DNA from 3 places in the Peribacillus sp. NPDC101480 genome. Region 2 is predicted to be linked to each of the others. Evidence: riboswitches for the same ligand, from Rfam matches in the RefSeq annotation. Region 2 holds a riboswitch; each other region holds the start of a gene.
What was found. Region 2 has a riboswitch for thiamine pyrophosphate ahead of ACQKMF_RS03070 (ABC transporter substrate-binding protein). Riboswitches for the same ligand answer to the same signal wherever they lie in the genome.
Positions count from the first base shown of each region.

Region 1: it holds a riboswitch for thiamine pyrophosphate, as region 2 does, so the genes downstream of both, thiC (phosphomethylpyrimidine synthase ThiC) here and ACQKMF_RS03070 (ABC transporter substrate-binding protein) in region 2, are expected to answer to the same signal.
Region 3: it holds a riboswitch for thiamine pyrophosphate, as region 2 does, so the genes downstream of both, tenA (thiaminase II) here and ACQKMF_RS03070 (ABC transporter substrate-binding protein) in region 2, are expected to answer to the same signal.

Region 1 covers NZ_JBNNSB010000001.1:37,353-40,632, forward strand. The annotation lists gene ACQKMF_RS00290 (histidine phosphatase family protein) at 1-386, shown strand, start outside; gene ACQKMF_RS00295 (HAD family hydrolase) at 522-1,310, shown strand; TPP riboswitch at 1,426-1,540, shown strand; gene thiC (phosphomethylpyrimidine synthase ThiC) at 1,676-3,280, shown strand, end outside.
Region 2 covers NZ_JBNNSB010000001.1:600,205-603,484, forward strand. The annotation lists gene rarD (EamA family transporter RarD) at 1-248, shown strand, start outside; gene ACQKMF_RS03065 (protein-glutamine gamma-glutamyltransferase) at 316-1,137, opposite strand; TPP riboswitch at 1,451-1,560, shown strand; gene ACQKMF_RS03070 (ABC transporter substrate-binding protein) at 1,694-2,689, shown strand; gene ACQKMF_RS03075 (thiamine-binding protein) at 2,701-2,985, shown strand; gene ACQKMF_RS03080 (ABC transporter permease) at 2,982-3,280, shown strand, end outside.
Region 3 covers NZ_JBNNSB010000002.1:251,074-254,353, forward strand. The annotation lists gene ACQKMF_RS08805 (ABC transporter ATP-binding protein) at 1-251, opposite strand, end outside; gene ACQKMF_RS08810 (ECF transporter S component) at 264-848, opposite strand; gene tenA (thiaminase II) at 863-1,546, opposite strand; TPP riboswitch at 1,681-1,810, opposite strand; gene ACQKMF_RS08820 (flavin reductase family protein) at 2,299-2,442, opposite strand; gene ACQKMF_RS08825 (hypothetical protein) at 2,509-2,691, opposite strand; gene ACQKMF_RS08830 (protein kinase domain-containing protein) at 3,084-3,280, shown strand, end outside.

The DNA of each region.
Region 1 (3,280 bases), 560 kb from region 2:
GGGAGGAGTGTTATTGCAGTGATATGTCGAGAGCTGTCAAGACAGCGGAACATATCTATCCAGGTCCGGTTCACCGGATGGAGGAGCTGCGGGAAATACCTTCCCCGCCTCTTAAAGGAAGGGTAAAGCTGCCATTCATCCTTTGGGCTATCTGGATTCGCTGCTGCTCGGTGTTAAACAAGCAGACAAGGGCGGAAATTAAGATCGCAGAGCGAAGGATCAATAAAGTATTGGATGAAGTCTTTGCAAAGGGGGAAAGGGATGTTTTGATCGTGAGTCATGCCGCCCTCATGGTATATATGAGGAAAGAGCTGATCCGACGGGGGTTCACCGGTCCCAAATTCAAGATTGCCAGTAATGGAAAGCTGTATGTATTTGAAAGATGATAAGTGGATAAGAGTTTCCCACTAGAAAAGGTAAGTCATTTTCCGAATAGTTATTCTTTTTTTATTGGTTGTGGTTTATTATTGTAATAGTGTAATTTTTACGAATTCAATAATAGGGAAAGAGGGGTGGACATTTTGCTGAAGGCAGTTTTTTTTGATTTAGATGATACATTACTATGGGATCAGAAAAGTGTAAAAGAGGCTTTTGTGGCCACATGTGAAGTGGCCAAGGAGAAATATGATCTGAATGTCGAGGATTTTGAAGAAGCTGTGCGAAAGGAAGCGCGTGAGCTTTATTCTTCTTACGATACATATGCATTCACCCAAATGATCGGAATCAACCCATTTGAGGGGCTATGGGGAAATTTTCAGGATGATCATGATGAATTCAGGAAGATGGCCGGGATTGCACCGGCTTATCGGAAAGAAGCGTGGACGAGAGGGTTATTGGCATTAGGGATCGATGACCCGGAATTTGGACTTGAACTGGCAGAACGTTTCCCTGCGGAGAGACGCAAAAAGCCATTTATCTATGAAGAAACATTCCGTGTTCTGGATGAATTAAAAGGGAAGTATAAGTTGCTATTGCTTACGAACGGATCTCCTGAGCTGCAAAATACGAAACTTGAAATTACGCCTGAACTGGTTCCTTATTTCGACCAAATCGTGATTTCAGGCGCATTTGGAAGAGGTAAACCGGATGCCTCCATTTTTGAGCATGCTTTGGGGATCATGGAGCTTGATAAGGATGAAGTATTGATGGTCGGCGATAATTTAATGACGGATATCCTTGGAGCATCACGGGTAGGCATAAAGTCGGTTTGGATAAATCGCCATGATAAGGAACGGAATGAAGTGATTCCAACCTATGAAATCAAGCATTTAGAGGAGCTTTACCCTATCCTTGAGAGCCTTGGAAATTAATTAACGGCTCTTCTTCAAATAATAAATTTTGATAGTTGTAATGAAAATATTAGGTCTTTCAAATTATTTACAGAATGAAAAGGGTGAGATATAGTTACCCTGTAATCAATTAAATTATTCAGACTAGGGGTGTCCAATAAAAGTTGGGCTGAGAGAGAAGCGCTTAAGCTTCTTAACCCTCAGGACCTGATCTGGTTCATACCAGCGTGGGGAAGTTAGAATCTACTAAACAATGACATTTCAATTGGTCATTTCTGTAGCCATACTAACGTTAGCCAGGTCTTAAATATGAGATCTGGCTTTTTCGTGCGAAATGGATTGGATTTTGTCCTTTTTAAATGAACTTAAAAAGGAGAAATGAAATCATGATGAGTAATTCAGTAAATGACATGAACGTTTCAATTATGTCCAGTTTTGCCGGGAGTAAAAAAGTGTATGTTGAGGGATCTAGACCCGATATTAGGGTGCCCATGCGTGAAATTAAGCTAAGTCCGACTACAGGTTCTTTCGGCGAAGAGGAGAATCCGCCTTTACGAGTATATGACACAAGCGGCTTTTATACGGATTCAGAATATCCCATTGATATTCATAAAGGTCTTGCCCCGATTAGACGCAGCTGGGTTCTGGAAAGGGAAGATGTTGAAGAGTATGAAGGGCGTGAAATAAAGCCCGAAGATAACGGGTATAAAAAAGAGTCACAAACGAAAGCAGAAATTTTTCCGGGATTGAAAAGAAAACCATTGCGTGCAGCGAAAGGGCAAAACGTAACCCAGCTCCATTATGCCCGAAAAGGTATCATAACTCCTGAGATGGAATTCATCTCGATCAGGGAAAATGTAGCCCCTGATTTTGTAAGAGATGAGGTAGCTAGCGGGAGGGCGATCATTCCGGCAAATATTAACCATCCTGAAAGTGAGCCCATGATCATTGGACGTAATTTTCATGTGAAAATAAATGCGAATATTGGAAATTCCGCTGTTAGTTCATCGATTGAAGCAGAAGTGGAGAAAATGACTTGGGCTACACGTTGGGGTGCAGACAACATAATGGATCTTTCCACCGGTAAGAATATTCACACGACCCGGGAATGGATTATCAGGAATTCTCCTGTGCCAGTTGGGACGGTTCCGATATATCAAGCATTGGAAAAAGTGAATGGAGTCGCGGAAGATTTAAATTGGGAAGTTTTCCGGGATACATTAATTGAGCAGGCTGAGCAAGGTGTGGATTACTTCACGATACACGCCGGAGTGCTTTTGCGATACATTCCCATGACAGCAAAGCGAGTTACGGGAATCGTTTCCCGGGGGGGCTCCATCATGGCACAATGGTGCTTGGCCCACCACCAAGAAAGTTTTCTCTATACTCACTTTGAAGAGATTTGTGAAATCATGAAGGCGTATGATGTCTCTTTCTCATTAGGTGACGGCCTCCGTCCTGGCTCCATTGCAGATGCAAACGATGAGGCTCAATTTGCTGAATTGGAAACACTTGGGGAACTGACGAAGATTGCTTGGAAGCACGATGTTCAAGTCATGGTGGAGGGACCCGGTCACGTACCGATGCATTTGATTAAAGAAAATATGGATAAGCAGCTGGAAGTCTGTCAAGAAGCACCATTCTATACCCTGGGACCATTGACAACGGATATAGCTCCTGGATACGATCATATCACTTCTGCGATTGGTGCTGCCATGATTGGATGGTTTGGAACGGCCATGCTTTGTTATGTGACACCGAAAGAGCATTTGGGGCTTCCGAATAAAGAGGATGTTCGTGTAGGGGTCATTACTTATAAAATTGCAGCCCACGCAGCTGATCTTGCTAAAGGCCATCCCCAGGCACGAAAACGGGATGATGCCCTTTCGAAGGCTAGATTCGAATTCCGTTGGAGAGATCAATTCAATCTTTCCCTCGATCCTGAAAGGGCAGTTGAATATCACGATGAAACACTACCGGCTGAAGGTGCC
Region 2 (3,280 bases):
TGCCTCTTTTATATTTTGCGAAAGGGGCGGAGAAGATCCCGTTATCGATGCTTGGCATTTTTCAGTATATCGCTCCGACCTTATCTTTATTGATAGGCGTATTCATCTATCATGAAAGTTTTACCAAAGCACATCTTTTAGCCTTTTTGTTCATATGGTCAGCCTTGGCCGTTTATACACTATCCATAACGAAATGGGGTCAGGCGAATGCCCGCAGGCTTAAAGGCAAAGGGAATATTGGTGCATGAATAAGAAAAAATGCTTGGGAGATCTCTCCCCAAGCATTTTTTTATGCGGGTATATAAAACAAAGAGGTCATGAAAGGTAAATCTTCGAACCTATTTCAGAAACAATACAATTGGAAAGGCTGACAGGACAGTGATCGGGCTTTGCTCTATTTAGTTGGAATTGACTATAGAAGGAACTATCCAGGAAAATGATATGCGTTGTCAGGAATGCTGATTTGGTTGCGTACGGCTTTCTATTGCTATTCAATTCATTGATGATTCCCTGTGAAGTGGTAATCCCGATTCCGTGGCCATAAAAGAGGTTATTCCCTAATAATATGGCATTTTCACCTTGCCATTCAGGAGTTGACTCGTCGTGATCGGGGTTTATGAAGTAAACGCAATCGCCTGGTAAATAATCCCTTCCTTGATGAATATTAAGAGCCATATTCTCCGGAGGGCGCCAGTCATATAAAAAAAGGTTTGAAAAAAGGTAATCGAAATTCCTAGGGCCGATCAAATCCAAAATCGCCTTTAAAAAAGTGACGACTATTGCCGTCCCGCATTCGAAAGCATAAAGCCTTCCATTCATGAAAATGTCCAGAAGTGCAGCATGAGGGAGTATCCCTGGCTGAAGGGTGAAGGTGCCACCCTTTGAAAGGTGCCAATATTGTTTATTGGATTGCGATTCCTCAAGTGTTGAAAATTCTACCTCACTTTTATTCAATGAAATCGCTGCCTCAATGACATGGCGCCGCAGCTGTATATCGAAATTAAACTCTCCAAAATTCCGGTATTCAAAAACGTTAGTATCTTCATCCAGCAATTGGAGAATTTCAAGCGACTTAGCAGATGCTATTCCTGGTTGGATGTGACTGACATCTAACCATCTGTGATTAATCTTTATCATGATCATATCCACCTTTTGCTTATTAAATTAACGGTTTATAAAACCAGTAAACATAAATGTCTACAGATAATGCTCATTATATGAATGCCTGCAATGAAATGACTATTTAGAAATTGTCAGCCACCGCTGCAGTCAAGAATGATTGGAATGAAAAGAGGCAGAATTACATTGATTTCAATGATTTTCGTTCCAAAAGATGTTTTGCTAGATATCCTTAAGAGTAAGGAATACCTTTCCAATTAGTGATAAGAAGCAAATTAGTATTCCCTTTTCCCTATGAATTGATATAATGAGAGAGAAAAGTTCATATGTGCGAGAAATGTAGGGGGGCCAGTACTGCTGGCTGAGATTGCATCCTTTAGATGCTGACTCTTTGAACCTGATCTGGATGATGCCAGCGGAGGGAACATATTATTACTGACTTTCTGTTTTGTATGTTAACGTCCGAATTCATCTTCGGGCGTTTTTTGCTTTTTATCCAGTATTTGAATAGACCCTGGAGCCCCATTATGGTTCCGGCATATGGATCTTATATGATGTGTAGGAGGATAATAACTTGAATAAATTCTTACCACTGTTAACTTCGTTGTTCCTTTTGGCTGGATGTGGTGCAGGCGGAATTAATGAAAAAGAAGAAGCATCTAAAAATGAAGAATTAAAAAAGGTATCGGTCGTGCTCGATTGGACACCGAATACAAACCATACAGGATTGTATGTTGCCAAGGAAAAAGGTTATTTTAAAGAGCAAGGTCTTGATGTGGAAATTATCATGCCAGGTGAAGCTGGAGCGGATAAGCTTGTCGCTTCAGGAAAATCTGAATTTGGCGTAAGCTACCAGGAGGGCATAACACAGGCCCGCGTGCAGGGCGTGCCAATTGTTTCGATTGCTGCAGTCATCCAGCATAATACCTCTGGATTCGCTTCCCCTGAGGCAAAGAACATTAAAACTCCCAAGGATTTTGAAGGGAAAACGTATGGTGGCTGGGGTTCTCCGGTTGAAAAGGCCATTATTGATTCACTCATGAAAAAAGAAAATTCGGATGTAAATAAAGTGGATATAGTCAATACAGGAGACATGGATTTTTTCACTTCGGTTAAAAGGGATATAGATTTTGCCTGGATTTATTATGGATGGACAGGTATTGAGGCTGAGTTGCGAAATGAAAAGCTTAATATGGTTTACTTAACCGAATACTCTGATAAGCTTGATTACTATACGCCTGTTTTGACTACAAATGAAAAGATGATAAAAGAAGATCCCGAAACTGTTAAAGCATTCGTTCATGCAGCATCAAAAGGGTACCAGTTTGCGATTAAGAATCCTGCTGATGCAGCAGACATGTTAATTAAGTCTGCGCCGGATCTTGATGCAAAACTAGTTAAGAAAAGCCAGGAGTGGCTTGCAGCCAAGTATCAGGATGATGCTCCGCGTTGGGGTGAACAAAAACTGGAAATCTGGAAGAATTACAGTGATTGGATGACTGAAAACAAGCTTCTTGAAGGTGATTTCGATCCTGAAAAGGCATTTACCAATGAATTTTTACCAAAATAGGAGGAAATACGATGGCCAATTCATTAATTAGTATACAAATTATTCCTAAAGGGGAAAATGTCATCCCTATGGTCGATGAAGCAATCAAGATCATTGAAGAATCTGGTGTCAAGTATGAGGTTCACCCCCTTGAAACGACAATGGAGGGCGAGCTTTCCGAACTTTTTGCCGTGATAGAAAAAATGAATGTAAGAATGATCGAAATAGGATCGCCGAATGTCATTTCCCAAGTGAAAATATTATATCAGCCAAGCGGGATTACGATGGATACGTTAACGGAGAAATATCGGGCATGATCGGAAGGGGAATTTGGAAGAAGGGGGCTCCCTTCTTTCTTTTATTATTGTTGCTGATAGTTTGGGAGTCAGTGACAGTCTTATTGAAGGTTGAAGAATGGCTGCTTCCCGCTCCATCGGCCATTTTCATTGAAGGAATTGAGTCGTCGCGCAATCTTTACGGACACCTTATATCGACAACCGAGCTTGCGTTGTCGGGTTTTTTTATTGGAAGCTGCATCGGCTTATTGGTTGCTGCAACCTTACACCTATTTCCAGGTGTGAAGGACGCGGTTTATCCTCTGCTCATACTATC
Region 3 (3,280 bases), on a different contig from region 2:
CTATCAGGATCTTGAAAAACATACCCCCACGAAGAAGGGCATTTCAATTTTTCCGCTTTCATCGGTACTTCGATGGAATTCGGAATCAATCCGCTTAACACTTGTAAAAGGGTCGACTTACCACAACCTGATGGCCCCAACAATAGCACTTTTTCTCCTTGATCAAACGTTAATGATAGGTCCTTGAATATCAAAGATTCATCACCGGGATATTTCATTCTTAACTTTTCAACAGAAACGATTGGTTCCATGGCCCTCAACCTCTACTTTTGATCCAGTTCTGCATAATCTTTATTTGAAACCGGACGCACAAGATTTGTTACTCCTGTTGCTTCCAGGACTTTAACTAGATAATAAGCGGTCACACCTGCAAAGAATATGGAACCCACAAACCTCGCTATCATGAATAACGATAGATTCCAAGTTGAAAGCGCACCTATTTCCCCGTATGCAAAATCCATAATAACTGATGCCAGGCAGGAAGCTATCGCAGCTAAAACGGCCACCGGCATATTGAATTTTTTATATTTGAAAGCCATGAACACCAGTTCCGCGAACAAACCTTGTACCACCCCATATAACAGTACGGTCAGCCCCCATGGTGAACCAAGGAAGAACTCCCCGGAAGCTGCAGCTATCTCCGCCAAAAGTGCCACACCCGGTTTCCGTAAAATTAAGAAGGCGACGGGGCCAGCTATAAACCACATTCCATAAATAAGTTGATCCAGATGTAATCCTAACGGTTTAACTGAATAATAAATCGAACCCCAAAGGATATAAACGATTCCAAATGCTACCGCAATCACGATCGTGACCAATATGTCCGTTAATTTCAAACCTTTTTTCATTGTTTCATTCCCCTTTATACTTCTAGTGTTTCCTTATGCACAGGCCATGTCTCTAAACGATAAGCCATTTCCCAAAATGAGTATTCATATTGGCTGCTGAGGATAAAATGCTCTTTCATTCTTTCCTTATCTTCGTCTGTCACTTTTTCAGCAATCTCATCAAGCCTCGCAATTTGTTCTTCCACCAAAGTGCGGAACCACTCCCCTCCGTAAGCCGCTATCCATTCTTGATAAATCGGCTCCTCCGGCATGCACCCTTGCAGCTTTTCACCTATTTCATAATAAAGCCAGTAACACGGCAAGATAGCTGCAATAACATCTCCTAAATGTCCCGAATAAGCCGCACGATACATATGGGAAGTATAAGCATAAGCGGTCGGGGCTGGTTTGAAATTATCCCGTTCTTCTTTTGTGATCCCTAATCTCTCAGAAAAATTCTCATGAAGCTTCAACTCCGCTTCATATGTTCCTTGTGCATGGCCGGCAAGCCTGCTTGTTGTATGTAAATCAGTAGCTTTAACTGCTCCTAAAGCTTGAACCCTAGCAAAATGAGATAAATAATAGGAATCTTGCATAACATAGAAACGGAAACACTCCAATGGCAAAGTGCCATCTCCTATTCCTGCAACAAACGGGTGATTAAAGCTAGCTTCCCAAATGTGATCCACTTCCTGACGAATTTCCTCTGAAAATTTCATGACCATTACCTCCAAATTATTTTTTTTAATCAATGTTACGGAAAAAAACTTTTATCACCCCTTTTTTTGCAAACAAAAAACCACTTTCTTAAACGTAAAGAAAGTGGTTGTACTTGAAATAATACAGAAACGTATTGTTCCAGACCCCACTTCCCTACGCTGGTATAAACCAGATCAGGTTCTAAGGGTCTTAAAGTCATACTTTAATCTCAGCTTCTGCGGTAAAAATCAACTTTCACCTATAAAGCACCCCTAGTGGTACAAATTGTATATTAAATTTCATTTGCCTTTATATTAACACGATAAATCCAATTGTCAAACGTATTAGAAAAAGTTTTCAACTTAATGATTTAGGGTTACTAACCTTTCAATCTTGCATATACACCATTTACCCGGCAGTTTAACGGCACTTTAATCAATGGGTTTCATTACGTAATTTCCTCGTGAATTCTACTGTTTTACTCGTGAATTTGGCCGGTTTACTCGTGAATTCAGCTGCTTTACTCGTGAATTTGGCAGGTTTACTCGTGAATTCAGCTGCTTTACTCGTGAAATTGATTTTTCTTGGGATTTCTGCTGCTTTACTCGTGAATTCTTTTATTCTCTAAAAAACAATATTATACATTCGATGTTGCTTTTAGTTTTAATATTTTGCTCGATCTGTAGTTTATCATAGCTGCCATAATTCCGGTTTCCTTGATTTAATTCTATTAATATATTCTTCCCCGGTTTTAATGCCCATTAGAATCCCCTTATTTTACAAACTGTTTAGCAGACCCCATTTTCCCTCGATAAAAAGTAAGCGCTTCCAAATATTCGGAATGTAACTCCTGGATTTCACCGATGAACAATACATGATCACCAGCATCATACTCTCTCCATGATTTGCATTCCATCCAGGCAACACTTCCATTTATTTTTGGGGAAATTCCCTTGTTATCCCAGTCGGTTTCAAGCGTTTCCTATTTGCTGCCCGCAAATTGCCATGCAATGGCTTCCTGTTCATCCGACAAAATATTAATGGTAAAAGATTTATCTTTCATGCTAGTGCAGGCTTTTGCTTCTTTATGAATACTAAAGCAAGCGGTGGATCCAAGGAAACCGAAGGAAAAGAATTCACAGTATTCCCCTTTTGAACTTTCCATCAAACCAGCTCACTATTGTGACGCCGGTTAGGGATTTCCCAAAGCAACTTCTCAACTCGCGCCCATCCACCTCATCACATCCTACTCTTTTATTATGAATTCATTATAGTAAACTTAATATTTTTAAAAACCATATAATTTCATAATGTGAAATTACAGGAAAAATTTATAATTGTGAACTATCAAAAGAATTCCCCGAAGAAATGACTTTCATTACCGCATTATCAAAAATCAGTGTTAAACTATCCATGTTCATTCATATTTCCAGCTTAATTACTAACGGACTTTTTTGTTCTTGACTTGAATAGATGAAAGTGGTGAGGAAAGTTTCAATTTTGCGTACATTTAGAAAATTCTACCAATTTTTCGTGGATATACCTTTAAAAAAAGGAGTGGTTTTGAATTACCGTTACGAGGTAAAAGCTGTAATCGGAACAGGAAGCTACGGTATTATTTATCTTTGCAATGATTTGAAAAAAAAAGAAAATATAGTGATCAAGCAGCTCCGGAAAAGTAAACGCCGCAGCAAAAAAGAGCTGAAGCAGTTTGAAAATGAAATTTCCATTTTACGAATGTTAAACCACAAAAA